3 regions of the Rhodococcus sp. NS-SX18 genome follow, and region 2 is predicted to be linked to each of the others. Evidence: riboswitches for the same ligand, from Rfam matches in the RefSeq annotation. Region 2 holds a riboswitch; each other region holds the start of a gene.
The links. Region 2 has a riboswitch for S-adenosylmethionine ahead of AC2IPW_RS02815 (aminotransferase class V-fold PLP-dependent enzyme). Riboswitches for the same ligand answer to the same signal wherever they lie in the genome.
Positions count from the first base shown of each region.

Region 1 (10,447 bases), 2.5 Mb from region 2:
ACCCGATCAACCTCGGCCGCCTGGTCCTCGGCAAGGAGGCGGCCCTGCCGTGCACCCCGCGCGGCATCGTGCATCTGCTGCGCCGGTACGAGGTGCCGATCGCGGGCGCCCACGTGGTGGTGGTGGGCCGCGGCGTCACCGTCGGCCGGCCGATCGGGCTGCTGCTCACCCGCCGCAGCGAGAACGCGACGGTCACTCTCTGCCATACCGGCACGAAGGACCTCGCAGCGGAAGTACGGCGTGCGGACATCGTCGTCGCCGCTGCGGGTGTGCCGGGACTGATCACCGCGGACATGGTCAAGCCGGGTGCGGCGGTCCTGGACGTGGGTGTGAGCCGGACCCCGGAGGGCCTGCGCGGCGACGTGGCCGCCGACGTCGGCGAGGTTGCCGGGTTCCTGTCGCCCAATCCCGGTGGCGTCGGCCCCCTGACCCGTGCGTTCCTGCTGGCGAACGTGGTCGAGCGAGCCGAACAGCTCGCCGGCCGCTGAGCCCGTGGTGCACCTGGCCGGCGCGGAGCGCTGGTTGCGGCTGGCCCGGCGGAACCTGCCGTTGCTGGCGGTGACGGTCGTCATCGCCGCGGCGGTGATCCTCGTCCTGGCGGACCGGTGGCGTCGTGGCGCGTTCGTCTTCGGCAGCGCCACCCTGCTCGCCGGTCTGCTGCGCCTGTGGGTGCCCGAGGATCAGGTCGGTGTGCTCGCCGTGCGCAGCCGGGCCTTCGACGTGTCCGCGCTCCTCGTCGTGGGCGGACTCGTCATCGCCCTGGCGGTCTCGATCGATCCGCTCGGCACCGGATGAGCCGCTCGGCACCGGATGAGCCGCCGGGCCGCGGCCCGGCGGCGCGCGGCCCTCAGCCTCGTGCGAGGGTGACGAGCTCGGTCAGGAGTTTGGCGACGGCGTCGGCCTCGGTGAGGAAACCGTCGTGACCGTCCCGGGACTCGAGGACGCGCAGCCCGTCGCAGCCCGGCAGGCCGTCGGCGATCTCCTGTTGCAGCCGCAGCGGATACAGGCGGTCGGAGTCCACGCCGGCGACGATCGTCGGCACCGGGGTGGATCCGAGTGCGGCGGCCACACCGCCCCGCCCGTGTCCGACGTCGTGCCGGTTCATCGCCTGGGTGAGCGCGACGTACGTACCGGGATCGAACCGCGCGACGAGCTTGTCGGCCTGGTGCTCCAGATAGCTCTGCACCGCGTATCGTCCGCCGTTCCAGGGGTTTTCGCTTCCCTGGGGGGAATTGGCGAAGCGGGTGTCGAGTTCGCCCTCGGTCCGGTAGGTCAGGTGTGCGATCCGCCGTGCGATGCCCAGCCCGGCCCGCGGCACCCGTCCCGTTCCGTAGTAGTCCCCGCCCTGCCAGTCCGGGTCGGCGGTGATGGCGGCGATCTGCGTGGTCTGGGTGCCGATCTGGTCGGCGGTGGCGCGGGCGCCGACGGCGAGGACGAGGGCCGCCTGCACCCGTTCCGGATACCCGATGATCCACTCGAGCGTCCGCATGCCGCCCATGGACCCTCCGGTGACGGCCGCCAACCTGTCGATGCCGAGCGCATCGGCGAGCGCGACCTCGGCGGCGACCTGGTCGCGCACCGTGATGCCGGGGAACCGGGAACCCCACGCCTTGCCGTCCGGAGCGGGCGAACCCGGTCCGGTGGTGCCGCGGCAGCCGCCCAGCACGTTCGTCGCCACGACGCACCACGTGTCGGTGTCGATCGGCGCGCCCGGACCGACCATCCCGGTCCACCAGCCGGGCGACGGGTGTTCGGGTCCGGCGGGCCCGGTCACGTGCGAGTCCCCCGTGAGGGCGTGTTCGACGAGGACGACGTTGTCGCGCGACGGCGACAGCCGGCCCCATCGTTGCACCGCCACGGTCACGTCGGGCAGGGTCGCGCCGGACTCGAGCGTCAGCGGCCCGATGTCGACCGTCCCGAGACGGCCGTCCTCCGGCGGCAGCTCCACGTGGCGCCGGTCGACGCGCGCCGTCAAGACGCGACCGCCTCGAGGCCGGTGGTGAGGTCGGTGAGGATGTCGTCGATGTTCTCGATGCCGACGGCGAGGCGGACCTGGCCGGGGGTGACGCCGGCGGCGAGTTGTTCGGCGGCGGTGAGTTGGGAGTGGGTGGTGGAGGCGGGGTGGATGACCAGCGAGCGTACGTCGCCGATGTTGGCGACGTGGCTGTGCAGGGTCAGCGCGTTGACGAACTGCTTGCCGGCGTCGATGCCGCCGGCGAGTTCGAAGGTGACGATGGCGCCGGCGCCGCGGGGGGCGAGGTGCCGGGCGCGGTCGTGCCAGGGCGAGGAGGGCAGGCCGGCGTAGGCGACGGCGGTGACCTCGGGGCGGCGGTCGAGGAATTCGGCGACGCGCTCGGCGTTGGCGACGTGGCGTTCCATGCGCAGGCTCAGGGTCTCGAGGCCCTGGGCGATGAGGAAGGCGTTGAACGGGGAGACCGCGGCACCGAGGTCGCGCAGCAGTTGCACGCGGGCCTTGAGGGCGTAGGCGGGGGCGCCGAGGTCGGCGTAGACCACGCCGTGGTAGCTGGGGTCGGGGGTGGTGAACTGGGGGTGGCGGGGGGCGCCGTCGGGGCCGGTGCCGGTCCAGTCGAAGGTGCCGCCGTCGACGAGGACCCCGGCGATGGCGGTGCCGTGGCCGCCGAGGTATTTGGTGGCCGAGTGCACGACGATGTCGGCGCCGTGTTCGAGGGGGCGGATCAGGTAGGGGGTGGCGACGGTGTTGTCGACGATCAGCGGCAGGTGGTGGGCGTGGGCGACGGCGGCGATGCCGGGGATGTCGAGCAGGTGGTTCTTGGGGTTGGCGATGGTTTCGCCGTAGAGGGCGCGGGTGGTGGGGCGGATCGCGGCGCGCCACTGGTCGAGGTCGTCGGGGTCGTCGACGAAGGTGACCTCGATGCCGAGGCGGGGCAGGGTGTAGTGCAGCAGGTTGTAGGTGCCGCCGTAGAGGTAGGGGCTGGCGACGATGTGGTCGCCGGCGGCGGCGAGGTTGAGGAGGGCGTAGGTTTCGGCGGCCTGGCCGGAGGCGAGGAGCAGGGCGGCGACGCCGCCTTCGAGGGCGGCGATGCGTTGTTCGACCGCGTCCTGGGTGGGGTTCATGATGCGGGTGTAGATGTTGCCGGGTTCGGTCAGGCCGAACAGGGCGGCGGCGTGGTCGGTGTTGTCGAAGGTGTAGCTGGTGGTCTGGTAGATCGGCAGGGCGCGGGCGCGGGTGTCGCCGCCGGCGGGCTGTCCCGCGTGGATCTGCTTGGTCTCGAAGCTCCAGCCGTCTTCGCGCCGGGTGTTCTCGCTGTCGGTCATGATGTCCTTACTGGCCGTGGTCGGGAGGTCGGGGCGGCTAGTGACGACAGCTCATGATCACAACCCTCATGACGAATACCTCCATCGGACCGGCTTGTCGTGCGGCGTGTCGCCGGACGACCGGGTCATCACCCGGAGCACCCCACCCTGGCCGGAGGGTTGCCGACCAGCAAGCCGGGGCTTCACGCTGGTACTCATGACCTGGCGCGAGTCTAGCGGCTCGAACAGACGCTTCGGTAGGCGACCCGTACCTGCCGGCGGAGGGCGCCTGAGCAGGCGAAAGTTACCCGCGGGTAGCCGGGGGTGCGCTTGGCGGGCCGGGGCAATAGCAGTACGCTCGTCTTGTTTGGACCGTGTTCCGTACGTGTGAGCACGCCATGAATGGTTCATTGAGCCGACCACGATCGCACCCACAAAGTGGGATCGACTTGGGACCAGGGACACTTCCTAGGAGGACGCGAAGCGCACATGTCCAAGATCAAGGTTGAGGGAACGGTCGTCGAACTCGACGGCGACGAGATGACCCGCATCATCTGGCAGTTCATCAAAGACAAGCTGATCCATCCTTACCTGGATGTGAATCTCGAGTACTACGACCTCGGCATCGAGCACCGCGATGCGACCGACGACCAGGTCACCGTGGATGCGGCCAACGCCATCAAGAAGCACGGCGTCGGCGTCAAGTGCGCCACCATCACTCCCGACGAGGCCCGGGTCGAGGAGTTCGGCCTGAAGAAGATGTGGCGTTCGCCCAACGGCACGATCCGTAACATCCTGGGCGGCACCATCTTCCGTGCCCCGATCATCATCTCGAACGTGCCCCGTCTGGTGCCGGGCTGGACCAAGCCGGTCATCGTCGGCCGTCACGCCTTCGGCGACCAGTACCGCGCCACCGACTTCAAGGTCGACCGCCCGGGCACCGTCACCATCACCTTCACGCCGGAGGACGGCTCCGAGCCGATCCAGCACGAGGTGTGCCAGATTCCCGAGGACGGCGGCGTCGTCATGGGGATGTACAACTACAAGAAGTCCATCCAGGACTTCGCGCGGGCCTCGCTGTCCTACGGCCTGCAGCAGAACTACCCGGTCTACCTCTCGACCAAGAACACGATCCTCAAGGCCTACGACGGCATGTTCAAGGACGAGTTCCAGCGGATCTACGAGGAGGAGTTCAAGGCGGAGTTCGACGCCGCCGGACTCACCTACGAGCACCGCCTCATCGACGACATGGTCGCTTCCTCGCTCAAGTGGGAAGGCGGTTACGTCTGGGCCTGCAAGAACTACGACGGCGACGTCCAGTCGGACACCGTCGCACAGGGCTACGGTTCGCTGGGCCTGATGACCTCCGTGCTCATGACCCCGGACGGAAAGACCGTCGAGGCCGAGGCTGCCCACGGAACCGTCACCCGGCACTTCCGGCAGCACCAGGCCGGCAAGCCGACGTCGACCAACCCGATCGCGTCGATCTTCGCCTGGACCCGTGGTCTCGAGCACCGCGGCAAGCTCGACAACACCCCCGAGGTGATCGAGTTCGCCCAGCAGCTCGAGGACGTCGTCATCAAGACCGTCGAAGCCGGCCAGATGACCAAGGACCTCGCCCTGCTCATCGGACCCGAGCAGGCCTGGCTGACCACCGAGGAGTTCCTCGCCGCGCTCGACGAGAACCTCCAGAAGGCTCGCGCCTGACGCACGGACCGCACACGACGGGACGCCCCTGCCGGGGGCGTCCCGTCGTCGTTGCGGGTCGGGTCCGTCCGCTACGGTGACCGGCGTGCCTCATGTCGTCTCCACCGTCAACGTCAACGGCGTCCGTGCCGCCGCCGGCAAGGGACTGCTCGCCTGGCTGGCCACCGAGCCCGCCGACATCGTGTGCCTGCAGGAGGTGCGCGCCACCGAGCAGCAGTTCCATGCGGCGATCGCGCCGGCCCTCGATGCCGGGTGGTACGTCGTGTCGGCCGAATCGGAGGCCAAGGGCCGTGCCGGGGTCGCGATCCTGTCGCGGCGCCCCGCCGACTCCTCCCGCGTCGGGTTCGACGAGGACGAGTTCGCGGCCTCCGGACGGTACGTCGAGGCGGACTTCGGCGATCTGACCGTCGGCAGTCTGTACCTGCCCACCGGGGAGGCCGACACCCCGAAGCAGGAAGAGAAGGAGCGGTTCATGGCGTCGTTCGCGGCGCACCTGAACCACCGGGCCGCCGAGGCGGAGGCCGCGGGCCGGCACATGGTGGTGTGCGGGGACTGGAACATCGCCCACACCGAGCGCGACATCAAGAACTGGAAGGGCAACGTGAAGAAGTCCGGGTTCCTGCCCGGCGAACGCGCCTGGCTCGATGCCCTCCTCGCCGACGGCCGCTGGGTCGACGTGGTGCGCGCCCTGCACCCCGACGTCGACGGCCCGTATTCCTGGTGGTCCTACCGCGGCAAGGCGTTCGACACCGACGCCGGCTGGCGGATCGACTACCACCTCGCGACGGCGGGGCTGGCCGCCCGGGCGAAGGAGGCCCGCGTCGAGCGCGCTGCCACCTATGCCGAGCGCTGGTCGGACCACGCCCCGGTCACCGTGCAGTTCCGCTGATCCGGGCGGACCCCGCGATCGGAGCCGACCTCCCGGGAGCGGCTCTTCCCGCACGTGAAAGTATCGACAACCATGGCGAGCACTGCAGAACAGAACACCACCACGCCGACCGCCCGGCCCCGGGTGCTGTCGGGTATCCAGCCGACCTCCGATTCGTTCCACCTCGGGAACTTCCTCGGCGCGCTGCAGCAGTGGGTTCCGTTGCAGGACGAGTTCGACGCCTACTACTTCATCCCCGATCTGCACGCGATCACCGTGCCGCAGGATCCGAAGGGGTTGCGCCGGCGCACTCTGCGGGCGGCCGCGCAGCTGCTCGCCGTCGGCATCGACCCGGACCGGTCGGTGCTGTTCGTCCAGAGCCAGGTACCCGAGCACGCCGAGCTGGCGTGGGTGCTGAGCTGTATCACCGGCTTCGGCGAGGCGGGCCGGATGACGCAGTTCAAGGACAAGTCCGCCAAGGAGGGCACCGAGCACGCCAGCGTCGGTCTGTTCACCTACCCGGTGCTGATGGCGGCGGACATCCTGCTGTACCGGCCGCAGCGGGTGCCGGTGGGGGAGGATCAGCGTCAGCACCTCGAGCTGACCCGGGATCTCGCCCAGCGGTTCAACACCAGGTTCGGCAAGACGTTCGTCGTTCCCGAGCCGCAGATCATCAAGGGCACCGCCAAGATCTACGACCTGCAGAACCCCACGGCGAAGATGAGCAAGTCCGCCGCGACCCCGGCCGGCCTGATCAACCTGCTCGACGATCCGAAGGTTTCGGCGAAGAAGATCAAGTCGGCGGTGACGGACAACGAGCGCGAGATCCGCTTCGACCCCGCGAACAAGCCCGGCGTGAGCAACCTGCTCACCATTCAGGCCGCCCTGTCCGGCCGGCCCGTCGACGAACTCGTGGCCGGCTACGCGGGCAAGGGATACGGCGACCTCAAGACCGACACCGCGGAGGTGCTCACCGAGTTCGTCACCCCGTTGCAGGCGAAGGTGGACGAGTACCTCGCCGACGAGGCGGAACTGCTGCGCATCCTGTCGACCGGCGCCGACCAGGCCCGCGAGGTGGCTTCCCGGACACTCGGCCAGGTCTATGACAAGGTGGGATTCCTGCCCCGCAAGTGAGCCGGGGCGTGCGCCGGACGCAGCACACGGGCGGCGGAACGCGGAAGGAGTTGCCCACCGATGGCCGACGATTCCACCGAACCGTCGAAACCGGGGTTTCTCGAGCGGCAGCGCGCGGCGCATCCGGCACTCGACCATCTGGTGCGGGCCGGCCTGCGATACCAGGAGCAGAAGGGCGACTACTACGCGGCAGGGATCACGTACTTCAGTGTGCTGTCCCTGATTCCCATCCTGATGCTGTCGTTCTCGATTGCCGGCTTCGTGCTCGCGGGCCGGCCCGAGACCCTCGAACAGCTGCAGACCGCGATCGCCCAGAACATCCCCGGTGAACTCGGCGCGACGGTACAGGGCCTGGTCGACTCCGCGATCGCCTCCCGCAGTGCCGTGGGCACCCTCGGTCTGCTCACCGCCGCATATGCAGGAATCGGCTGGATCACCAACCTGCGGGACGCGCTCACCGCGATGTGGGACCATCCGCACGGCAAGACGGGGTTCGTGCGCACCAAGGTCAACGACGTGCTGACCCTCCTCGGCCTCGGCCTCGCCATCGTGGCGTCGCTGGCCTTGTCGGCCGCGAGCAGCGGACCGGTCATGGACTTCTTCGTCGGTCTGCTGCGGCTCGAGAACGTGCCCGGCGTCGGCGTGGCACTGACGGTGGCGACGATCGCCATTTCCGTGTGCGCGACGTGGGTGCTGTTCACCTGGGTGATCGCCCGGCTGCCCCGGGAACCCGTCACCTTCCGCAGCGCGATGCGCGCCGGCCTGCTCGCCGCCGTGGCGTTCGAACTCTTCAAGCAGGTCGGTTCGATCTACCTCTCCCGGGTCACCAGCGGCCCCGCCGGAGTGGCCTTCGGCCCGATCCTCGGCGTACTGGTGTTCGCGAACCTGACCGCCCGGATGGTGTTGTTCGCCACGGCGTGGGCGGCATCGTCCAAGGAGAATCTGGTCATGGCTCACGTGCCGCCCCCGGAGCTGGCACGGATCACGCCGCGCGTGGAGGTGCACGAGGGGCCCGGGCTGCGTGGCGGTCTGGCGCTCGTCGGTGCCGGAGCGCTCGGCGGGGTCCTGCTCAGCGAGCGCTCGCGCGCCATTCGTCGAGCTGCGCGATCGCGGTTTCGGCGGTAGCGACCGCCTCGTCGCGGTCGACGCGGGCGAGGAGCAGCGTGCTCGTCGACAGCGACGTCAGTACCCGCACCCGCCGGGCGAGCGTCTCGTCGTCGGCGGCGGGATCGAGGGCGCGCAGCGCGTGCGCGAACGCGGTCGCCAGCTCGGTGCGGTAGGCGGTGACGACCGCGCGTTGCGTCTCGTCGTGCGCGGCGAGGCCGGCGGCGCTGTTGAGCAGCAGGCAGCCGCGGCGCGGCGAGTCGTCCGGGAGGGCCGCGACGGTGCGGGCCAGCGCCCGGAAGTAGCGTGCCGCCGCATCGGGGGCGGTCGGTTCGTCGGTGAGGACGCGCAGCCGGGGGCGGACGACACGGTCGAGGTAGTCGCGAACGGCCGCGTCGAACAACCCGCGCTTACTGGTGAAGGCGTTGTAGAGACTCGACCGGTTCAGGCCCGTCGCCCGCTCGAGCTCGGGGACGGAGGTGGCCTCGAAGCCCTTGTCCCAGAACAAATCCCGTGCCCGTTCCACGACGTCGGCGGTGTCGAACCCCGGTGGCCGTCCCATGCGTCCTTCCGATCTCCGTTGTGCAATGACCGGTCCAGTATATATTGGAAAGGTCAGTTCAATACTCCGGAGCCGCCGGGAACTGCCTCAGCGGCTCGAGACGTGAGGAAGGTTCACACCCGGTGACCTCTAGCACCCAGATCCAACTGGTCCGGCGCCCCGTCGGCTGGCCGTCGCACGACGACTTCCGCACCGTGACGGTCGACCTGCCCGACCTCGGTCCGAACCAGGTCCGCGTCGTCAACGAGTTCGTCTCGGTCGACCCCTACATGCGGGGACGGATGAACGACGTCAAGTCCTACATCCCGCCGTTCGCCCTGGGCGAGACCATGACCGGCGGCGCCGTCGGCCGCGTCGTGGAGTCGACGTCGCCGGCCCACCCCGTCGGCTCGGTCGTGCTGCACGATCTGGGCTGGCGCGACGTCGCGCAGGGCGACGCCAGGGCCTTCCGGGTGGTCGACGAGCTTCCGGGGGTTCCGATTTCCGCCTACCTCGGCATCCTCGGCCTGACAGGGCTGACCGCCTACGTGGGTCTGATGCACATCGCCCGCCTGCAGCCGGGTGACACCGTCTTCGTCTCCGGCGCCGCCGGAGCAGTGGGCACCGCCGCCGGACAGATCGCCCGGCTCGAGGGCGCGAGCCGGGTGCTCGGCTCCGCCGGCTCCGAGAGCAAGGTCGCGATGCTCACCGAGCGCTACGGCTACGACGACGCGTTCGACTACAAGTCGGCGCCCGTGCGGCGTCAGCTGCGCCGGGCCGCGCCCGACGGGATCGACGTGTACTTCGACAATGTCGGCGGCGACCATCTCGAGGCAGCCCTCGACGTCCTGCGCGACGGCGGCCGGGCCGCCCTGTGCGGCGCAATCGCCCTGTACAACAACACCGAACGCACGGCCGGGCCGGACAACATGGCCAACATCATCACCCGGGGGCTGACCCTGCAGGGCTTCACCCTCGGCCACTACACCCACGTCTTCCCCGAGTTCGCGGCGAAGATGGGGCCGTGGCTCGCGGCCGGCGACGTGGTGTTCGACGAGACGGTCGTCGACGGCATCGGCAACTCGGTGGACGCCTTCCTCGACCTCATGCGCGGGCGCAACGTCGGCAAGATGCTCGTCCGGACCGCCTGACGTCCGGAGCCGGAACGGCCGGCGTCGCGCAGCGGAAGAGTCGCTGTAGCACCGGGCGGGCCCACACCCCCGGCCGTAGAGTCGGGCGCATGAAAGCCCTCCAGTACACCGAGATCGGCTCCGAGCCGGTCGTCGTCGACGTCCCGACTCCGTCGCCCGGGCCGGGTGAGATCCTGCTGAAGGTCACCGCGGCCGGGTTGTGCCACTCGGACATCTTCGTGATGGACATGCCGGCGGGGCAGTACGCCTACGGTCTTCCCCTCACCCTCGGCCACGAGGGTGTCGGCACCGTCGCCGAACTCGGTGACGGCGTCACCGGATTCGAGACGGGGGACGCCGTCGCCGTGTACGGGCCGTGGGGTTGCGGTGCGTGCCACGCGTGCGCGCGTGGCCGCGAGAACTACTGCACCCGCGCCGCCGAACTGGGCCTCACCCCGCCCGGTCTCGGCTCGCCCGGGTCGATGGCCGAGTACATGATCGTCGACTCGGCGCGCCACCTCGTCCCGATCGGGGACCTCGACCCGGTCGCCGCGGTTCCGCTCACCGACGCCGGCCTGACGCCGTACCACGCGATCTCGCGGGTCCTGCCGCTGCTGGGACCCGGCTCGACGGCGGTCGTCATCGGGGTCGGCGGACTCGGGCACGTCGGCATCCAGATTCTGCGCG
Region 1 covers NZ_CM170633.1:3,571,193-3,581,639, reverse strand. The annotation lists gene AC2IPW_RS16600 (bifunctional methylenetetrahydrofolate dehydrogenase/methenyltetrahydrofolate cyclohydrolase) at 1-488, shown strand, start outside; gene AC2IPW_RS16595 (DUF3017 domain-containing protein) at 493-795, shown strand; gene metX (homoserine O-acetyltransferase MetX) at 848-1,975, opposite strand; gene AC2IPW_RS16585 (bifunctional o-acetylhomoserine/o-acetylserine sulfhydrylase) at 1,972-3,297, opposite strand; SAM riboswitch class IV at 3,384-3,499, opposite strand; gene AC2IPW_RS16580 (NADP-dependent isocitrate dehydrogenase) at 3,766-4,983, shown strand; gene AC2IPW_RS16575 (exodeoxyribonuclease III) at 5,069-5,872, shown strand; gene trpS (tryptophan--tRNA ligase) at 5,945-6,985, shown strand; gene yhjD (inner membrane protein YhjD) at 7,046-8,110, shown strand; gene AC2IPW_RS16560 (TetR/AcrR family transcriptional regulator) at 8,055-8,651, opposite strand; gene AC2IPW_RS16555 (NADP-dependent oxidoreductase) at 8,774-9,781, shown strand; gene AC2IPW_RS16550 (NAD(P)-dependent alcohol dehydrogenase) at 9,871-10,447, shown strand, end outside.
Region 1: another riboswitch for S-adenosylmethionine. It lies ahead of AC2IPW_RS16585 (bifunctional o-acetylhomoserine/o-acetylserine sulfhydrylase); the one in region 2 lies ahead of AC2IPW_RS02815 (aminotransferase class V-fold PLP-dependent enzyme).

Region 2 (10,447 bases):
AGTGCGGGAACGGGTACGGCCCGAAGAGCCGGCAGAAGACCTCCATCATCTGTGGTTGCCGGCCGAAGTCCCGGTCGAAGTGCGCCCGCAGACGCGGCGGATGCACCGCGACGAGCGGCACGGGTGTCTCGGACATCCTGCGGGTCTCGTAGTTCCCGATCTGCACCGTGGCGAGGTAGGTCGCCATCGGTTCCGGCTGCTCGTACACCCAGGTGGTCTGGCTGGCCCTCGTCGTCCTGCGCACCAGCGTGCCGTTCGCGATCACCTGGAAGGGGGAGTCGGCCGTGACCGTGATCCGGTAGCTCGCCTTCGCGCCGGGATGGTCGTCGCAGGGGAACCACGACGAGGCGCCGTTGGGCTGGCTCGCGACCAGTGCCCCCTCCTCGAGTTCCTCCCAGCCGACTTCGCCCCACGGACTGCGGATCGGTTTCGGGGTGCCGTGATAGTGGACGACGATCGTCAGTACGCCGCCGACGGGGATCTTCCGGGCGGGGGTGACGACGAGTTTGCCGTCACGCTGGGCGTACTTGGCGGGCCGGGACCCGTTGACCGACAGTTTGGTCACCCGCATGGTCGGCGCGAGGTCGAGCGCGAACTTGCCGCGTTCGTCGGTGGTGGTGGCGACGACGGTGGCCGTGCCGGTGAGCCGGTTGGCCACGACCCGGTAGTTCAGGTCGAGTTCGTACCTCGACACGCGGTACCCGCGGTTGCCGCTGCGCGGCAGGTACGGATCGATCGGAGCGTCCGGTTTCGAGGTTCTGCCGTTCTCGCGGGTCTTCTTCGGGTCGTTCCCCGGCTTCACTGCGGGGACCAATCGCTCGGGTGCGACCACGGCGCGATCGGATTGCCCTGCCATTTGGTCGAATCCGGAACGACGTCACCGCGCATCACCAGCGAGGCCGGGCCGACGGTGGCGCCGGCCCCGATTCCGGCGGCGGGCAGTGCGACGCACTGGGGGCCGAGGGTGGCGCCGGCGCCGAGCGTGACGGTGTCCATGGACATGATCCGATCATGGAACAGGTGCGTTTGCACAACACACCCGCGTTCCACCGTCGCACCGTCGCCGAGGGTCACCAGGTCGGCCTCGGGCAGCCAGTAGCTCTCGCACCACACCCCGCGGCCGATCTTCGCGCCCAGGCCCCGTAGCCACAGGTTCATCACGGCCGTGCCGGTGGCCGGGCGGGCGAACCACGGTGCTGCGACCGTTTCGACGAAGGTGTCGGCCACCTCGTTGCGCCACACGAACCAGCTCCACAGCGGGTGTTCCTCCCGGCCGATGCGTCCGACGGCCGCCCATTTGGCGGCCACGGACACGATGCCGGCCACGGCGCCGGCGAGGATGAGCACGACTCCGCTCAGCGCCGCGGCCGCCGCGTACCCCACCGAGGTCGCCAGCGATTGCAGGGCGAACAGCACGCCGAGACCGATACCGAACGTGACGATCATCGGCAGCAGGCGGAAGGTCTCGACGAAGCCGCGGGCCACGCGCAGCCGCACCGGGGGCGCGAACGTGCGGCTCGAATCGCCGTCGTTCGCGGCGCGACGCAGCCGCACCGGGGGGCTGCCGAGCCACGAGGAACCCGACTTGGCCTTCGACGGCGCAGCCGAGAGGACCGCGACGAGTCCGTACTTGGGGACCCGTCGCCCCGGGGCGGCCATACCCGAGTTGCCGAGAAACGCGCGCTTGCCCACCTTGGCGCGGGAGATGTACAGCCAGCCGCCACCGAGCTCGTAGCTGGCGACCATGGTGTCGTCCGCGAGGAAGGCGCCGTCGGCGACGCGGGTGAACTTGGGCACCATCAGCACGGTGGAGGCCTCGACGTCCTTGCCGATGTCGGCGCCGAGCAGTCGCAGCCAGCCCGGCGTGAGCATCGAGGCGTAGAGCGGGAACAGGAACGTGCGCGAACTGTCCATCAGTCGCTCGGTCGCCCACACCTGCCAGCCGACGCGGCTGCGGACGGGATGGTGTCCCTCGGTCATGCCGACGGCCAGGGCACGCACCGACAGCACCGTGAGGGCGGCGAACACGAACAAGGTCAGCAGGGCGGCCACCGGCAGGATCGCCGCGCTGCGGAGCAACGCATCGGTGAGGTCGGCGGCGTCGCGGATCCACCATCCGACAAGGGTGAGCCCGGCGCCGATCGCGACGATCGGCAGCGAGGCCAGCACCATCGAGGTGAGGCCGAAGATCGGCACCCACCACGAGGCACGCCGCGGCGGCTCGGCGGGCCACGGATGCAGGGCCTTGCCGACCTTCCGGGCGGGGGAGCCGGCCCAGTGCTGGCCGGCCTTGACGCGGCCGAACACGGCGGAGCCGGCGGCGACCTCGGCGTTCTTGCCGACTCGGGCGCCCGGGGCCAGAGTCGAGCGGGCGCCGACCGTCGCGCCGGCTCCGATCCGGATGCTGCCGATGTGGACCTCGTCGCCGTCGATCCAGTGTCCGGACAGGTCGACCTCGGGTTCGATGGAACAGCCGTCCCCGAGTTCGAGCATGCCGGTGACCGGCGGCAGACTGTGCAGGTCGACGCCCTTTCCGACTTTCGCGCCCAGCGCGCGGGCGTAGTACAGCATCCACGGCGCCCCGGACAGGTTCACTGCACCGCTGGCCTCCGACAGCCGCAGCGCCGTCCACAGCCGGAGATGCTCGCTGCCGCCCCTCCGGTAGGTGCCGGGTTGCAGGTTGCGCAGCAGCAGCCGCGTCCCGGCGACGGCGACGGACATGCGGCCGAGCGGGGTCAGGAACAGCAGGATGCCGACGGTCACCCACCACCACGACGCCGGAGCGAGCCACGGCACGTCGACGAACAGCGAGAAGACGTTGTTCGCGATCGCGAGCCAGGTCACCCACTGCAGCCCCGTAAGAGTGGTGAGTGGCACCGTGACGGCGAGTTGCAGCAGCTGTGCCCGGCGCGGAACGGGGGTCACCTGCCGCGGGGCGACCACAGCTGACGGCGCGAGGTCGTCGAGGTACTCGGCCAGCGAGCCGAGTCGCGGATGGTCGTACAGTTCGGCGACGGTCATCGCGGGATAGCGTTCGCGCAGGGCCGTCACCAGCTGGGCCGCGGCGAGGGAGCCGCCGCCGAGTTCGAAGAAGTCGTCGTCGATGCTCTCGATCGGGGTGCCGAGAATCGACACCCACAGCCCGGCGACCCACTCGGCGGTCGGGTCGAGGCCGAGAGCCTCGGCGGCGGCGGCCTCCGCGCCGGGCAGCGGCCACGGAAGCGCATTGCGGTCCACCTTGCCGGAGGTCCGGGTGGGCAGTTCGTCCACCAGCGCCAGTCTCGGGACCAGGGCCGCCGGCAGCTGCTCGCCGAGCAGGTCGCGCGCGGAGGCGAGGTCGAACTCGGGGTCGGTGCTGGCGATGTAGCCGACGAGGATCGAGTGCCCGGCCGCGGTCTTGCGTACGGCGGCCGCGCCGCCGGCGACGCCGGGCAGGTTCTGCAGAGCGTTGTCGACTTCGCCGAGTTCGATGCGCCGGCCGCCGATCTTGACCTGATCGTCGGCACGTCCCTGGAACAGCAGCCCCGCGCGGTCGAGGGTGACCAGGTCGCCGCTGCGGTAGGCGCGGTCCCAGCCGAGGGTGGGCATGGGAGCGTACTTCTCGGCGTCCTTGGCCGGGTCCAGATAGCGGGCCAGTCCGACGCCGCCGATGACGAGTTCGCCGGTGCCGCCCTCCGGGACGGGCCGGCCCTCGCCGTCCACCACGGCGAGGTCCCAGCCGTCGAGCGGCAGGCCGATGCGGACCGGGCCGGTGCCGTCCATCGTCGCCGCACACGCGACCACGGTGGCCTCGGTGGGCCCGTACGTGTTCCACACCTCGCGCCCGGGCACAGCCAGCCGCTCGGCGAGATCCGGCGGACAGGCCTCCCCACCGAAGATCAACAGCCGCACCGCTTCGAGCGCCTCGGCGGGCCACATCGCCGCGAGGGTGGGAACGGTGGAGACGACGCTGATGTCGCGGGAGACCAGCCACGGTCCGAGGTCCATCCCGGACCGCACGAGCGAGCGGGGCGCGGGGACGAGGCACGCGCCGTGCCGCCACGCGAGCCACATCTCCTCGCAGGACGCGTCGAACGCGACCGACAGCCCGGCCAGTACGCGGTCGCCGGGGCCGATCGGGTTCTCGCGCAGGAACAGCCGGGCCTCGGCGTCGACGAAGGCGGCGGCGCTGCGATGGCTGACCGCGACCCCTTTGGGGGTGCCGGTGGATCCGGAGGTGAAGATGATCCAGGCGGCGTCGTCGAGACGCGGACCGCGCAGCTGCGGCTGCGGCGACGGCGGCGCGGTGCCCGGGCCGATGCCGTCGGCGGTGACGACGGCGGTGACCTGCGCTTCCCCGAACACGAGTTCGGCGCGTTCGTCGGGATCGTCGGCGTCCACCGGCACGTAGGCCGCGCCGGCGGCGAGGATGCCCAGGATCGTCACGTACAGGTCCGCGGAGCCGGACGGCATGCGCACGCCGACGCGGTCCCCGCCCCCGACTCCCGCGTCGGCGAGCCGGTAGGAGCAGGCGACGACCTCCTCGACGAGTTCGGTGTAGCTGAGGGTGACGGATCCGTCGTCGACGGCCGGAGCGTCCGGGTGGGTGTCGGCGGTGGCACGCAGGATGTCGACGAGGGTGCGAGGGGCCGGGGCATGGGAGGAGCGGAGGAACTCCTCGGGGATGCGATACGACCGATCCGAATCCGTCGTGGGCTGGGCAGGCAATCGCATGTCCTTCTCTCGGCCTGGTGGTGCGTACGTCCGGTTATCTCACGGTCAGGTGGACGGAGGGTGAACATCGGGTGTGTCGGTGCCCACGCGCGCGGTGGAATTTCTCCGCCTCCCGGGCGCCGGAATCCCGGCCGCTGTCCGGTTCTGGGCGAGAAACCGCCTCTCCCTGGGGATTCGCGTGCCGGACGACGGACGGTGCGATCCCGGTTTGACATCCGTGCGCGCTTTTGCCATCCTCTTCCGCAGGTCACGAGAACCAGCGACAAGCCCCGGCTAGCTGGTCGGCAACCCTCCTCCGCGGTGGGGTGCTCCGGGTGACGACCTGGCCGTGTTTCCACACCGGACACGGCAAGCGCGGATTCGGACCGTGATCGCACTCGAGCGACGAGGCGACCACCGGCGAATCCCTGAACGACGAGGGAACGTCATGACTGCCGCTGTACTGACCGCCGACACCTGTATCGCACCGTTCGCCCGGGTCACCGGATGTGATCTTCAGGTACCCCTGGTGCAGGGCGGTGCCTGCACCTACGCCAACTTCGACTACGCGGCGAGCGCGCCGGCCCTCGAAGCGGTCACCGAGCGGATCGCCGAACTCCTGCCGTACTACGCCAGCGTGCATCGCGGTGCCGGTTACGCCTCGAGGATCTCCACCACCAGCTACGAGCAGGCCCGCGAATCCGTGGCCCGATTCGTCTGCGCCGCAGACGATCAAGTGGTCGTCTTCACCCGCAACACCACCGACTCGCTCAACCTCCTGGCCGGAGCCGTGCCCGGCGACGTGGTGGTACTCGACGTCGAACACCACGCAAACCTGTTGCCCTGGAAGAATGCTCGCGTAGTCGAGGCTGCCGACACCGTCGCCGAGACCGTCCGCCGGCTCGTCGCCGAACTGTGCAGCAGGCCTGCTGCGCTGCTCGCCGTCACCGGCGCCTCCAACGTCACCGGCGAGGTCCTCCCGATCGCCGAACTCGCCGACGTCGCGCACGCCTGCGGTGCCCGGATCCTCGTCGACGGAGCACAATTGGTTCCGCACCGGCGGATCGACCTCACCGCGCTCGGCGTCGACTACCTCGCATTCTCGGGGCACAAGCTCTACGCTCCGTTCGGTGCCGGTGCTCTGGTGGGGCGCCGGGACTGGCTCGACGTCGCGGAACCGTACCTCGCAGGGGGTGGTGCGGTCCGCGACGTCAGTCTCAATCACACCGAATGGGCCTGTGCCCCAGCGCGACACGAGGCGGGCACACCGAACGTGCTCGGTGTCGCGGCGCTCGCCGCAGCGTGCGACGCGCTCGCCGGCTTCGACGCCGATGCCGCCACCGTGCACGAGCAGGCGTTGTGCCGGCGCCTGCTCGACGGGTTGCGCGGCGTCGACGGCGTCGAGATCCTGCGGCTGTGGAGCGACTCCCCGGACTCCGTCGGCATCGTCACCTTCACGGTCGCCGGCTTCGAGCCCGGCGAGGTGGCGTCGTATCTCTCCGCCGAACACGGAATCGGGGTGCGCGACGGCCGGTTCTGCGCGCACCCGCTGCTCGCCCGGGTCGGACTGCCCGCCGGCGCGGTTCGTGCCTCGCTCGGTCTCGGCAGTTCCTCCGCCGACGTGGATCGTCTGCTCGACGCGCTGCACACGCTGGTGGATGCCGGTCCCGGCTGGACCTACGCGAAGACCGACGGCCTGTGGGGGCCGTCGCCCGAGACCCGTCCGGGCCTGGCGGAGTCCACCGCCGGGGCGGCGCAGTGCAGCTGACCGCTTCCCGGGCGGACTGCCGCACCGGCCGTCCGGACCGGCAGGTCTAGTCGACGTCGACGTCGACGGCTGCCGTGATGCGCATCAGTTCGCGGAACGTCGTGCGGAACAGCGTGCGTGGATGCCCGCCGGAGGCCCAGAGCTGGGGGAAAGCAGCCAGGGCGGTGTCGACGTACGTGGTCAGGTTCGTCGGATGCCCGAGCGGTGCCACGCCGCCGACGGGCTGACCCGTGACCTCGGTGACCACGTCCGGGGGCGCCGCGACGAGCGCACCGCCGAGGCGTTTGCCGGTTCGTTCCGGATTCACCCGGTGGGCACCCGAGACCAGCAGCAGTACCGGTTCGTCGTCGAGCAGGAACACCAGCGACTTGACGATCGCTCCCACGTCGACCCCGAGCGCGGCCGCCGCCTGCTCGGCGGTGTGCACCGACTCCGGTTGGGTCGTGATCAACCCGTGGTGACCGCGCGCGATGAGCGTGTCGGCTACCCGAGCGGCATTCGGATGCAGTGTCCCGGACATGGTTCCAGCCTAGGAGTCCGCCGCCGTCCGTGGCTCCGATCGGCAGGTCCGGCCGCGGCCGAGGTCGATACGGTCGGAGTCGATACAGTCGGGGGTCAATACGGCGGAAAGCCGTCCTCGGGTCCGAGCATGCGCTCGAGCCGGGTGCGGGTGATCTTGGCGAGTTCCTCCGTGCACACCTTGCGTTCCGCCTCGGGGTCGTGTGCGAGCCGGTGGTTCAGGTCCGTCAGCAGTTCTTGCAGTCCGCGGCCCTGCGGGCACCACAGATAGCGGTACCCGAAGCGCTCTTCGTAGGCGGCGGCGGCGGCCGTGATCGCGGCCGTCAAGGCCTCGTCCTCGTCCCACAGCGAGCACTGCTCGAGCCGCGAGGCGGTGCTGCCGCGCCGGCGGCCCACCACCGGGTGGCAATCGAGGGCCTCCGCGATCTCCGCGTCGCTCGCGGAGAACAGGGCGGCGTCGGCGCGGGCGAACAGTTCCGAGTAGCTCGCATAGGGACGTCCCGCCGCGACCGCCTGGGCCCAGGTGAGCGACGCGCAGCACTCGTACAGCGCATGGGTGGCGCCCCGCCGGGACAGGGCGTTGAAGGCACCCAGACCGATGCCCTGGTGCATCAGCATGACAGTCGCTCCTCTGCGGGCCGGACCGTTCGTTACCCCCAGGATCCGTCCGCGCCGTGGCGGCCACCAGGGGCAGAGCGCGGAATTTTCCGGGCTGTAACGAGCGGTCCGTGACAGCGGAGCGGCGCCCGCATATTACTCTCGAGTAATGACTCAGGAATCTCGCTGGAAAGCGTTCACGGTCGACGTCGCGGACCACGTCGCGCTCGTCACCCTCGTCGGTCCGGGCAAAGGCAACGCCATGGGCCCCGACTTCTGGACCGAGCTGCCGCTGTTGTTCGGCGAGCTCGACGCGGATCCGGACGTGCGTGCCGTCGTGCTCGCCGGTGCCGGCAAGCACTTCTCCTTCGGTCTCGACCTGCCCGCCATGAGCGGCGACCTGGGCAAGGTCCTCGCCGACAAGGCGCTGGCCGCCCCGCGAACCGAGTTCCACGAGATGGTCAAGCGGATGCAGGCGGCGATCACCGCGGTCGCGGACTGCCGTAAGCCCGTCGTCGCCGCCGTGCAGGGCTGGTGCATCGGCGGCGGCGTCGACCTGATCTCCGCGGCCGACATCCGCTACGCCAGTGCCGACGCGAAGTTCAGTGTCCGCGAGGTCAAGGTCGGGATGGTCGCCGACGTGGGCAGCCTCGCGCGCCTGCCGCTCATCATCGGCGACGGGCACCTGCGTGAGCTGGCCCTCACCGGCAAGGACATCGACGCGGCACGCGCGGAGAAGATCGGCCTGGTCAACGACGTCTTCGAGGACGCGGACGCCGTCCTGGCCGCCGCGCAGGCCACCGCCGCCGAGATCGCGGCGAATCCGCCGCTGGTCGTGCACGGCATCAAGGCCGTCCTCGACCACAGCCGCTCGCCGCGTGTCGATGACAGCCTGCGCTACGTCGCGGCCTGGAACGCCGCGTTCCTGCCGTCGGAGGACCTGACCGAGGCCGTCGCGGCGGTCTTCGAGAAGCGGCCCCCGGAGTTCCGGGGCCGGTAGAGGATGGACGGGTGCGAAGGCATCCGGTCCTGACGTGGGGCGGTCGGCTGGTGCCGGCCGTCCCACTGGCGTATCTGACGGCCTACCGGCCCTGGCAGTTGCACTGGGGTGCGACGGGGACCGAGGTGGCGGGACGGATGCCGGGGGACGAGATCCTGCCCCGGCCCCACTGGTCGGCAACCCGAGCGGTGTCGATCGCAGCCGAGCCGGTGGACGTGTGGCCGTGGCTGGTCCAGATGGGCGCCGGGGACCGTGCCGGCTGGTACAGCTACGACTTCGTCGACAACGGCGGGAAGCCGAGCGCCCGGGAGATCCGGCCAGAACTGCAGCGGCTCGAGGTCGGCGACCCGGTCCGGCTGGTCGCGGGTTCCCCGGCCGCCTTCCGGGTGGAGTCGATCGACCCCGGACGTTCCCTCGTGTACGCCCACTCGCACGACGGGGGTGCGGTCACCGCCGCGCTGGCGTTACGTCCGGACGGGCCCGGACACAGCCGGCTGGTGCATCGCGTGCGATTCCGGATCCCCCCGTCGCCGTTCGCGGTCGGCTGGGCCGTCCTCATGGACGCGGGCGACTTCGTGATGTCCCGGCGGATGCTGCTCGGTATCCGGGACCGCGCCGAGCGGCACGCGCGGCGCCGCCGGGGCGGTGACCCGCCGGCCGACGAAAGTCCTTGCACCCCAACGGATATCCAACTGCATATCCCGGTGCGCCGACCCGCCGGGGAAGTGTTCGCGCTGCTCGCCGACGTGCAGGACCATGTGGGTGCACCGGCGCGCACAGGCGTCCGGATGGACAAGTCCCCGTCCGGTCCGACCGTCGAGGGCACCCGGTGGCACGAGCGGGTGCGGCTCGCACCCGGCTGGTGGATGTCCGTCGACAGCGTCGTGACCGCGATCGAGGACCCGGAACTGCTCGCGATGGACTTCCGCAGTGCCTGGTTCACCGGCCACCTCGACTACCGGATCGAGTCCACCCCGCAGGGATGTCTCCTGCGGCAGCACTTCGTCCTGCGATTGCCGCGCCTGCTGCGGCCGTGGTCGGCGCGGGTGGACGCCCAGCTCCGGCCGCGCCTGCTCGACCGGCTCGCCGAGATCCGGGACGCGATCGAGCGCAGCGGCTGAGAACGCGTTCGGGCTCCGCAGCCGGCGGCCGCGGAGCCCGAACGACGCGTGGTGTCAGTGCCCGCCGTTCGCCTTCAGGCGCTCGATCGACGCGGAGACCTCGGCCTCGGCCTCGGCGCGGCCGACCCAGTCCGCGGCCTCGACGTGCTTGCCCGGCTCGAGGTCCTTGTAGTGGACGAAGAAGTGCTTGATCGCGTCCAGTTCGAACTGCGAGACGTCGCTGATGTCCTTGACGTGGTCCCAGCGCGGATCGCCCGCGGGCACGGCGAGGACCTTGTCGTCGCCGCCGGCCTCGTCGACCATCTTGAACATGCCCACCGGACGGGCCTCGACGATGACGCCGGGGAACACGGACTCGGGGAGCAGCACCATGCAGTCCAGCGGGTCGCCGTCCTCGCCGAGGGTGTTCTCGATGTAGCCGTAGTCGGCGGGGTAGCCGAACGAGGTGTAGAGGTAGCGGTCCAGCTTCACGCGGCCGGTTTCGTGATCGACCTCGTACTTGTTGCGCTGCCCCTTGGGGATCTCGATGGTGACCTCGAACTCCACGCCGTGTCCTCACTTGTAGATCGATACGACTGCCGTATCTGCGGTGATGGTCCGCACAGAGGATAACGGGTCGGCGCTACGCTGGTGGCGCAGGTGCCGGACCACCGGGGCGGTCACCAGGGCGCGGGATTCGCCAGAGCGAACGCCGCGGGATTCGACACAGCGGAGGCGTGTTGGCGGGGCAGGGCAAGAAGAAGCTGGGCA
Region 2 covers NZ_CM170633.1:603,114-613,560, forward strand. The annotation lists gene AC2IPW_RS02805 (M1 family metallopeptidase) at 1-856, opposite strand, end outside; gene AC2IPW_RS02810 (Pls/PosA family non-ribosomal peptide synthetase) at 799-4,713, opposite strand; SAM riboswitch class IV at 4,959-5,074, shown strand; gene AC2IPW_RS02815 (aminotransferase class V-fold PLP-dependent enzyme) at 5,141-6,460, shown strand; gene AC2IPW_RS02820 (YbaK/EbsC family protein) at 6,507-6,980, opposite strand; gene AC2IPW_RS02825 (2-oxo-4-hydroxy-4-carboxy-5-ureidoimidazoline decarboxylase) at 7,076-7,597, opposite strand; gene AC2IPW_RS02830 (crotonase/enoyl-CoA hydratase family protein) at 7,746-8,576, shown strand; gene AC2IPW_RS02835 (SRPBCC family protein) at 8,588-9,697, shown strand; gene AC2IPW_RS02840 (inorganic diphosphatase) at 9,752-10,243, opposite strand; gene dacB (D-alanyl-D-alanine carboxypeptidase/D-alanyl-D-alanine endopeptidase) at 10,414-10,447, shown strand, end outside.

Region 3 (10,447 bases), 800 kb from region 2:
GCGGCGAAGTCGAATGACTTCTCGTCCGCTACCGCAACCGCGACGAGGGGCCGACCCTGGGGTGACCGGGGCGTGATCGACGGACCTTTGACGGAGAAGTGCTCGCCGACGAAGTCGATGTAGTGCAGCTTGTCCCGGTCGACGAACCGGCCGGTGGCGACGTCGCGGATCTCGGCGTCGTCCTCCCAGCTGTCCCACAGGCGGGCCGCGACCTCGGCGGCTTCGGCGGCCTCGGCCCACAGTGAGCCGGTGTCCTGGGTGCCCTTGCGGCCGAACAGGGCGGCCCGGTCCTCGCCCTCGGAGACGGCGACCTGCCACCCCGCACGACCGGCCGTGGTGTGGTCGAGGGTTTGTACGGCCTTGGCCACGTGGAACGGTTCCGTGTGGGTCACCGTCGCGGTGGGGATCAGCCCGATCCGCGAGGTGACTGCGGACAGGCGCGCGGCGACGCCGACCGCTTCGAGCCGGCCGCGCACGGTGTCCGCACCGGAGTCGATACCGAACGAGTCCGGGATGAAGGCCAGGTCGACGCCGGCACGGTCCGCACGGCTCACGAAATCCGCCCAGTAGCGGGCGGTGAACACGTCCTCCGCGCGTGAATCCGTGCGACGCCACGAATGCGGATGCGTGCCGGTTCCGCGGAATTCGAGGGCGAGCAACAACTGTGAACTATCGGGCATGCCGAACCTTCCCTGGAATGGCATCGAGCAGCAGTTTCGTGTACTCGTGCTGTGGTCTTTCGAAAATCTCTGCAGTGGTTCCCGATTCGACGATTTCGCCGGACCGCATCACCGCGACGGTGTCGCTGATCTGCCGGACCACGGCAAGATCGTGGGAGATGAACAGGTAGCTCAGCCCCAGCTCATCCTGCAGGCGGGCGAGCAGGTCGAGGATCTGCGCCTGGACCGACACATCGAGCGCGGAGACGGGCTCGTCGAGCACGAGGAGTTCCGGGTGCAGCGCGAGCGCACGGGCGATCGCAACGCGCTGTCGTTGTCCGCCGGACAGTTCCGCGGGTCTGCGCTCGAGGTGTGCCGTGCTCAGCGCCACCTGCCCGAGCAGCTCCGCAACACGTTCGGCGCGCTCGCTTTTCGTGCCTATGCCGAAGGCTTCGAGCGGTTCGGCCACGATGTCGCGAATGCGGAGCTTGGGATTCAGGGCCGCATAGGGGTTCTGGTGGACGATCTGCACCCGGCGGCGGAGCTCGCGCAGGTCCCGGCCGCGCAGCGCGGTGATGTCCCGCCCGTCGAACCGGACCTGCCCGGACGTGGCGGATTCCAGTCGGATCGCGATGCGGGACACCGTGGACTTGCCGGAACCGGACTCGCCGACCAGGGACAGAGTGTGACCGCGCGGAACCGAGAGGGAGACGTCGCGCACCGCCTCGAGCGACGTGCGCCGGTCGATGCGGAAGGTCCTCGAGACCCCGGACACGGTGAGCAGGGGTTCCGCGGGTCCGCGGCCGGGCCGGGCCGCGGCGCCGGCAAGGCTCGGTGCGGCGGCGACGAGCGCCCGGGTGTACTCGTGCCGGGGGTCCTCGAGGATCTGCCGGGCCGGCCCGGCCTCGACGATCCGGCCCTGGCTCATCACGACGATGCGGTCGGCGCGGTCGGTGGCGACGCCGAGGTCGTGGGTGATGAGCAGGACCGCGGTACCGGTCTCGGCGATGCGGCTGTCGAGGTGGTCGAGGATGCGCCGCTGCACGGTGACGTCGAGGGCGCTGGTCGGCTCGTCGGCGATGACGAGGTCCGGCCGGCATGCGAGCCCGATGCCTATGAGCACGCGCTGCCGCTGCCCGCCGGACAGGTCCTGCGGGTACTGCCTGGCACGGAGTTCGGGATCGTCGAGCCCGGCTTCCGCGAGGATGCGCCGCGCGTCGGTCTTCGCGGTGCGCCGGTCGGCGAGACCGTGGATACGCAGGACCTCGGCGACCTGGTCACCGATGCGGACGACCGGGTTCAGGGACGTGGTGGGGTCCTGTGGCACGAGTCCGATGCGGGCACCGCGCACCTTCTCGAAGGCGCGTTCGGGCAGGGAGTCCAGTCGCTGCCCGTCGAACGTGACGGTACCGCCGGTGATCCGGCCGCTACCCGACAGCAGGCCGAGGATCGCATGTGCGGTCGTCGACTTGCCGGAACCGGACTCGCCGACCACCGCGACGACCTCACCCCGGGAAAGCGTGAAGCCGACTCCGTCCACCGCGGTGACCGGGTCGCGACGGCTGCCGTACTCGACCCGCAGGTCGCGTACGTCCAGCAGGGGCGCGGTCATCGAGTGCTCCGTTCTTCGATGGCGTGACCGAGGCGGTGCGCCGACAGGACGACCGCCACGATGACCAGGCCGGGCAGTGTCGTCATCCACCAGGCAGTGGCCAGGTAGTTCCTGCCTTCGGAGATCAACGATCCCCATTCCGGGGTGGGCGGCACCGCGCCGAAGCCGAGGAAGCTCAGCGACGACACGGCGAGCACGGCCATGCCGAACTCGACCGCCGCGAGCGCGACGACGGGGGCGTACGAGTTGCGCAGCACGTGCCGGCGCAGGACGGTGTGCCAGCGGGCACCGCATGCGAACGCCGCCTCGACGTACAGGGCGCGGCGCACGCGCAGGACCTCCGACCGCATGACGCGGGCGAAGTTCGCGACGAGCCCGACGCCGACCGCGATCGCCACGTTCATGGTGCCGAATCCGAGGGCGGTGACGAGCGCCAGGGACAGCAGCAGTGCAGGGATGGACAGCAGAACATCGACGACCCGCATGAGTAGCCCGTCGACCGCTCCGCCGACCGCACCGGAGAGCAACCCGACGAGCGAGCCGACGACGAGAGCGATTCCGACGGCGACGAGCGTCGCGGTCAGGGACAGGCCCGCACCGTGCACGACCCGGGTGTACACGTCGCGCCCGATGTTGTCGGTGCCGAACCAGTGCGCCGCGGACGGCCCCTGCAACTTGTCGGCCGGGACGCCCTGCAGCGGATCACCGGACGCGAAGACCGAAGGGAACAGAGCGAAGCCGACGGCGAGGAACAGCACAGTCGTCGAGACCACGAGAATCCCGTAGCGGCGCAGGGCGCTCGTCGCTCCCCGGAGCCGGGACGGTCCGTGTGGCCCGGCCGCGGCCTGCGCGGATGCGGCGACCGGTTCCCGGATCAGGACGTCAGACATGAGCCTTCCTCTCCTCCTCCACCGCGAAGCCGGTGAGTTCGGTGGTCAACTCGGCGGGCGTCGGATGCGAGGGCGAACCGCCGCCGCGACGGCCGTCGGCGATGCGCGGATCGATGAGCGGATAGACCAGGTCCACCGCGAGGTTGACGAGCACGAAGATCACCGCACTGAAGACCACGATGCCCTGGACTACGGGAATATCCTGCGCCAGAACCGAAGTCTGGGTCAGTCGACCGACACCGGCGCGGGAGAACACCGTCTCGACGACCACGGACCCCGCCAACAGGTTACCGACCGTCACCCCGGCGATGGTGAATGCGGGGATGCTGGACAGCCGCAGTGTGTGCCGGGTCTGGATGCGCCACCGGGACGCGCCCTTGGCGCGAGCTGCTTCGACGAACGGTTGCCGCCATGTGGTCTGCAGGCTCGCGGCGAGGACCTGCGCGATCACCGCCCCGGTGGGGAGCGCGAGGGTGATCGCGGGCAGCACCAGATGCTCGATGCCCTGGTCGCCGAATGCCGGAAGCAGCTTCATCCGGAACGAGAAGAGCTGGAGTAGAAGCAGTCCCACCCAGAAGGTCGGAACCGCGACACCGAGCGGCGGCAGCGAGAACAGCGTGCTGCGCAGCCACCGGGCGCGCGTGTACGTGGCGACGAACGCGATCGAGGTGCCGAGGAGCACGGCGAGCGCCAGGGCGACCGCGGCCAGGGCCAGGGTGCTGGGTACGGCGGCGGCGATCGCTTCGGTCACGGGTTGTCCCGTGACGATCGAGATGCCGAAGTCCCCCCGGACGGCGTTGCTCAGCGCAGTGAGGTACTGCCCCGACAACGGCCGGTCGAGCCCGTACCGCTCCTGCAGTTGCGCGACAGCGGCCGCATCCACCGGTGTGCCGCTGCCGGCGCCGTCGACCGCGATGCTCACCGGGTCGGACGGCAGCAGGTACAGCACGCCGAACGAGACGGTGAACGCCGCCCACAGCACCAGCAGCGCCTGCACGAGCCGGGAGCCGAGATACCTGGCCATGGTCTACTCGCTCAGCCAGGTGTCGAAGAACTGCAACCGGGCGGAGGCCTCGAACTTCAGGTCCTGCACCGCCCCCGCCGCACCGATGGCCTGGGACAGCTCCACGGTCGGCAGCCACAGGCCGTTGTCGAGGACGAGCTGCTGTGCCTGCTCGCTCAGCTCGCCGCGTTCGGCCGGGTCGGTGGTGCGCAGCTGCGCAGACAGGACCTCGTCCAGTGCCGGGATCGGGCCGCGGTTGTTGAGGTTGCGCCCGTCGAGTCCGAACGTGGTGCGCAGGATGTCGCCGTCGGCGCGCGTGCTGTTGTAGTAGGTGGCGTCGAAGTCCTTCGCACCCTGCCGGGCAGTGGCTTCCGGGGTGGAGACCAGGTCGAGCTGCAGGTCGATACCGACCCCGCGCAGCTGCTGCTGCACGAGCTCGAGGATCGCCTGGTTGCCGGCGAACACCGAACTGAACAACACCGAGAAGGACAGGCGGTTGCCGTCCTTGGCACGGATGCCGTCCGGGCCGGGAACCCAGCCGGCGGCGTCGAGGATCGACTTCGCCTTCTCCGGGTCGTAGGCGACGTCGTCGAGCGCGACGTAGCCAGGGGTGCGGGAGGCGAGGGTGCTGGTCGCGGGCCGGAAATCGGGGCCGAGGACGGTGTCGACGAGTTCCTGGCGGTCGAGGGCCGGCACGATCGCGGCGCGCACCGCCGGATCGGTCAGGACGCCACGGGTGACGTTCGGCTGGAAACCGAACGGAACACCCGGGTTCGGTGTGGTGAGGATCCGTCCGCCGCTGCCTTCGATCTGGGAAGCGTCCTGCGGCAGCGCATCGCTGATCGCGTCGAGCTGGCCGGATGCGAGGCTGCCGGTGCGTACACCGGACTCCGGGACGATCGTGAACTCGATGCGATCGAGGTAGGCCTCGCCGTCGTGCGCGAACACGTCGGATCCCCACGCGTATCCGGTGCGCTTGACCAGCGTGGCGGACTTGTCCTGCTGGTAGTCCTCGTAGACGAAGGGACCGGTGCCGGACAGGTTGCCGGCGCAGCGTTCCTCCGCGGACTTCGCGACGTCGCTGTCGGACAGGAAGCCGAGCTGCAGCGTCGACGACGCCTGCAGGAACTGCGCGTTCGGACCGGCGAAGGACACCTGGGCGGTGAGCGGATCGAGCACCGTGGTGCCGGTGTACCCCGACAGGTAGCTCGCCGCCAGCGCTGCCTTGGCGCCGGTGAGGGTCTGGACGATCGCGTCGAAGTTCTTCTTCACCGACTCCGCGGTGAACGGGGTGCCGTCACTGAATGTCACGCCGTCCTTCAGCCGGAACGTGAACGCCGAGGCGTTCCCGTTCACCTCCCAGCTTTCGGCGAGCCACGGCTTCAGTTCACCGGTCCCGGGGTCCTGATCGGTGAGCGAGTCGACGATTTGACGGGTGACGTAGATGGTCTGGTTGCTGCCGGCCTGCGCGGGATCGGCACACGTGGGGGCCTGGGACAGGCCGTAGCGCAGGGTGCCGCCGGGCTGCGGGGTGCCGCCACCGGAGGAAGTGCCCGCCGTGTCGGTGCCGCACGCGGCGAGCCCACCGGCGAGGATTGCGGCGGTGGCGCCCGCGACGGCGCGACGTCGGGCGGCAGAGGTGAACGGAACAGGCACCGGGGAACTCCATGATCTCGTGAGGCGCCGGTGGCACCGCGCTTCGCGATGCCACCGGCCGGGCAGACGGTCGTAGTTCTTCGACTGGAAGGCGCCGCTCAGGCGCGACAGGACCGTGGGCGACAGAGGCCCGAGCACTGACGGCACAGGTCGACGTGCAGGCGCGCCCACGCACCCACGAACCCCTCGCCTGCCATACCTTCTCCTCCATCGTTCCCGGCGGTAGCACCCTCACCTGCGGTGGCAGGGGGTTGCTGCGACGTCCTCGAGCCGGGTCTCTCGGTCGCTCTGGATGGTTCCCGGTGACCGTACGCGTTGCGAACGAGTTCGGAGAACCCTTTCGCTCACAGTGATCGAAACCCGACGCCGGCACGACGGCGCCGGTCGGCGAGCGCACAGAGCAGCGACACCGAGAGCATGGCGGCGCACACCGCGAGGCCGGCCGACGCGGCACCGGCGAAGTCGTCCCCGTCCGTCGCCAGCGCCGACAGATACAGGCCGGACACCGCGGCGAGGGCGACCGTCGCGGACAACCGCTGTGACAGTTGCAGGAACCCGGCCGCGACACCGTGACCGCCCTCCGGTGACGACTCGAGCGTCAGCGCCCGGTTGGGTGCATCCACGAATCCACCCGAGAGGCCCGACAGAGCGGCCAGCGCCACGAACACCGGCATCGTGGCCTCGTGCTGCACAGCGGCGGCGTAGCCACCGACGACGGCGATCTCGGCTGCCACCACCACGACGACCGTCACCCGGCCGTATCGCGCGACGACCCGCCACCCCACGGCAGAGGCGACGGCCATCGCGGCGGCAGCGGCGGACAGCACGGCGGCCGCCTGGACAGCGGCATAGCCGCGCCCCTCGATGAGATACAGGCTCACGACGGTGTTCAGGGACAGCACCGCACCGAACCAGAACAGTGCGACCAAGGTGCCGAGGACGTATCCGCCGGATCCGGTCAGTTCGGGAAGCAGCACGGGCTTGCCGCCGCGCGCGGCGACACGGCGTTCCCACCACAGGAAGGTGGCGAGTGAGACCGCCGCTCCCCCGACGACGAACACCGCACCCACCGGACCCGGATCGGAGACCACGGGCAGCATGACCAGCGTCGTGGCCGCCGCGAGGAGTGCGAGGCCCCCGGCATCGACCCCGCTGCGGGCCGACGGTCGTCCCCGATCCGGGGGCAGGCGGCGTGCAGCCAGCACGAGTGTGACGAGTGCGCACGGCACGTTGAGAATCAGCAGAACGCGCCACCCGTACTCCCCGGGCGCAGCGCCGAGCACCAGCCCCCCGACGAGCGGACCGCACAGCCCGGCGAGGCCCCCGGCGGTGCTGTAGGCGGCCAGTGCCCGAGCGCGCGCCGGGCCGGTGTAGTTCTCGGCCAGGATCCCGAGCACCTGCGCGCTGATCAGGCCGGCCCCGGCCCCCTGACCGGCCCGTGCGGCGACGACCGTCCAGGGGTCGGACGCGACAGCTCCGCACACTCCCATGACCGCGAAGAGGGTCATGCCCGCGAGGAACAGCCGCCGCCGGCCGGCCACATCGCCGAGCCGGCCTGCCGGGACCAGCGCAAGACCGAAGCTGAGCGAGTATGCGGCCAGGATCCACTGCACCTGTGAAACGCCCGCGTCGAGACCGGTCCGCAGGGCGGGGAGGCCGATGTTCAGCACCGACGAATCGAGCAGGGTGGTGAAGCCGGCGGCCGCACAGACCGGCACCACCGACGTCGTCTGCCGGGGCGTCTGCGCCCGATCGGTGAGTGTCACGCGGGAGGGGGGCTAACCGCCGACCGCCACCGGATCGGCCGGTACCCGCAGCCCGAGGTTGTGCCGCAGCGTGGTTCCGGTGTACTCGGCGCGGAGGACACCACGGTCCTGCAGCAGGGGCACCACCTCGTCGACGAAGTCGTCGAGTCCCCAGGGCACGAGGTGGGATCCGAGGATGAACCCGTCCGAGCCGTCGTTCTGCACGAAGGCGTCGATCTGCTCGGCGATCCGTGCCGCGGTACCGACGAGGGGTCCGCGCTCGAACTGGTCGATCACGACCTCTCGCAGGGTCAGCTTCTTCTCCTCCGCGATCGCGCGGAGCCGTGCGACGGTCTCGAACCGGTCCTGGTGGACGAAGGCCCGTCCCTGGATGATCGACTCGGCGTCGGGGTCGGGATCGATGTCCGGCAGCGGGCCCTCCGGATCGTATTCGGACAGATCCCGATTCCAGATGTGCTCGAGCAGGATCAGGGCGGTCTGCCCGGTGACCTGCTGGTTACGGATCTCGTGGTACTTCTCGACGGCCTCGGCCTCGGTGTCCCCGATCACGAAGCTCGCCGACGGCAGGATCTTGATGTCGTCGGCGGAGCGGCCGGCAGCGATCGCCCGGGCCTTGACATCTCGGTAGAAATCCGTGGCCTCGGGCAGTTTCCCGTACGGGGAGAAGATGGCATCGGCGTTCGCGGCAGCGAAGTCCCGGCCCTGCGGGGACACCCCGGCCTGGAGGATCACCGGGCGTCCTTGGGGGCTGCGCGGAACCGTGAACCTGCCGTGCACGTCGAAGTGGTTGCCGTGGTATGCGAAGGTGCCGGCGTCGGGTCGACGCAGGAACCGGCCGCCGGCCTTGTCGGCGACGATGTCGTCGCTACGCCACGAATCCCAGAGATGACGGATGAGCGTCAGGTTCTCGTCCGCGCGCTCGTACCGTTGGGAGCGATCCAGGAAGCCGCCGCGGCGGAAGTTGCGCCCGGTGAAGGCATCGAAGGAGGTGACCACGTTCCACGCGGCCCGGCCGCCGGAGAGGTGATCGAGAGAGGCGATCTGCCGAGCCAGCTCGTACGGCTCGTTGAAGGTCGCGTTGATGGTGGCGGCCAGGCCGAGGTGGTCCGTGACGGCGGCCAGCGACGCGAGGACCGTGAAGGTGTCGGGCCGACCGATGATGTCCTGATCGAAGATCCGGCCCGCACGCTCGCGCAGCACGAGGCCCTCGGCGAGGAAGAAGAAGTCGAACTTGCCGCGCTCGGCGGTACGGGCGGTGTGCTCGAAGGTCGAGAACTCGATCTGGCTGCCTGCCCGGGGATCCCACCATGCGGTGTGGTGATTGACACCGCCGAGGTAGGCCCCGAGGATGACCTGCTTGCGTGTGCTCATCGGTCGTGTCCTTCGGTTCCGGCCGTGGTGACGGCGTAGCGGTTGGGAACGTCGGTCGGCAGATCCAGAAGTCCGCGCAGGGACGTGCCGGGGTATTCGGAGCGGAACAACTCGCGCTGTTGCAGGATCGGGACGAGCACGTCGACGATGACGTCGAGGTCGTCGACTGCCACCCCGGGTCGGAGCCGGAAGCCGTCGATACCCTGTCGACGCCACTCACCGATCCGGTCGGCGAGTTCGGCCGCCGACCCGGTGAACACGAGTGCATCCGAGTCGAAGGCGCTGCCCGCGAGTGCGTCGAGACGCCGGAGCCGCTCGGCTCCGCTCTCGCGCGGTGTGTCGAGGAAGACCACGAGGTCCGCATACACCCGCAGCGGTTCACCGACCCGCCCGACCCGCACGCCCGCCGCCGTGACCTCGTCGACGAGGTCACGCACACGGCGGGTGTCCGACGGGGTGACGAACACCAGATCGGCCTGCCGCGAAGCCAGTTCGTACGGAAGGTCGCGGTGGGCCAGCAGTGCGACCACCGGCTGTCCCTGCGGCGGTCGGGGGGTGATCGACGGCCCCCGAACGTGGAAGAACCGGCCTTCGAAGTCGATGTAGTGCAGCTTGTCGCGGTCGATGAACCGTCGCGTCCTCACGTCGCGGAGCTCCGCATCGTCCTCCCAGCTGTCCCACAGCCGCCGAACAACCTCGACGGCGTCGGCGGCCTCGTCGAACAGGTCGTGGACGAACTTGGGCAGGCGATTCTCGGCGAGCGCCTGCCGGTTGCGCTTGTCGAGTCCGGGGATGTCGCGCCGGCCGAAGTGTGCGGCCTCCTGCGCGGAGGAGGACACCTTGACCTGCCAGCCGGCGCGGCCGTGCGATGTGTAGTCGAGGGTGGCCAGCGCCTTGGACACGTGGAACGGTTCGGTGTGCGTGGTGGTGATCGTCGGGATCAGCCCGATGTGCCGGGTCGACGGTGCAACCCGCGCGGCGATCAGGTGCGCATCGAGCCGGACTCGTACCCGGTCCACCGCGTCGGGGTCCTCACTCGTGTACGGGTTCGACGGTACGGCAAGGGAATCCTCGATCGTGACGAAGTCCAGCAGTCCACGCTCTGCCGTGGTGACGAGATCGGTCCAGTACGCGGACGAGCTCAATTCGTCGGGACGGGAATTCTCTTCACGCCAGGCGGCGGGATGCCAGCCGGCGCCGTCGAGAGCGACGGCGAGGTGGACGGGTGCTGTCGAGGTCATCGGCGAGACTCCTGGTCGGTGTGCGGCGGGGATCGGTGGCGTCACACGGGTGTCCGGCCACCGGGGTGTCCGGCCGCGGGGCGCACCGGCAGCACCGCGGGCTCGCGATGCTGCCGGGCCTGATGGGAGGATTTCGGGCCGGGGACCGAGCCGGCGGGCGATCAGGGTTTCTCGGTCGCTCTTGATGGTTCCCGCCGAGGATAGGACGCACGGCCCCGGTTCCTGAACCGTTGCACTCACCGTGAACGA
Region 3 covers NZ_CM170633.1:5,284,275-5,294,721, reverse strand. The annotation lists gene AC2IPW_RS24360 (LLM class flavin-dependent oxidoreductase) at 1-680, opposite strand, end outside; gene AC2IPW_RS24355 (dipeptide ABC transporter ATP-binding protein) at 670-2,271, opposite strand; gene AC2IPW_RS24350 (ABC transporter permease) at 2,268-3,161, opposite strand; gene AC2IPW_RS24345 (ABC transporter permease) at 3,154-4,185, opposite strand; gene AC2IPW_RS24340 (ABC transporter substrate-binding protein) at 4,189-5,820, opposite strand; SAM riboswitch class I at 6,025-6,119, opposite strand; gene AC2IPW_RS24335 (MFS transporter) at 6,165-7,586, opposite strand; gene AC2IPW_RS24330 (NtaA/DmoA family FMN-dependent monooxygenase) at 7,599-8,957, opposite strand; gene AC2IPW_RS24325 (LLM class flavin-dependent oxidoreductase) at 8,954-10,198, opposite strand.
Region 3: another riboswitch for S-adenosylmethionine. It lies ahead of AC2IPW_RS24340 (ABC transporter substrate-binding protein); the one in region 2 lies ahead of AC2IPW_RS02815 (aminotransferase class V-fold PLP-dependent enzyme).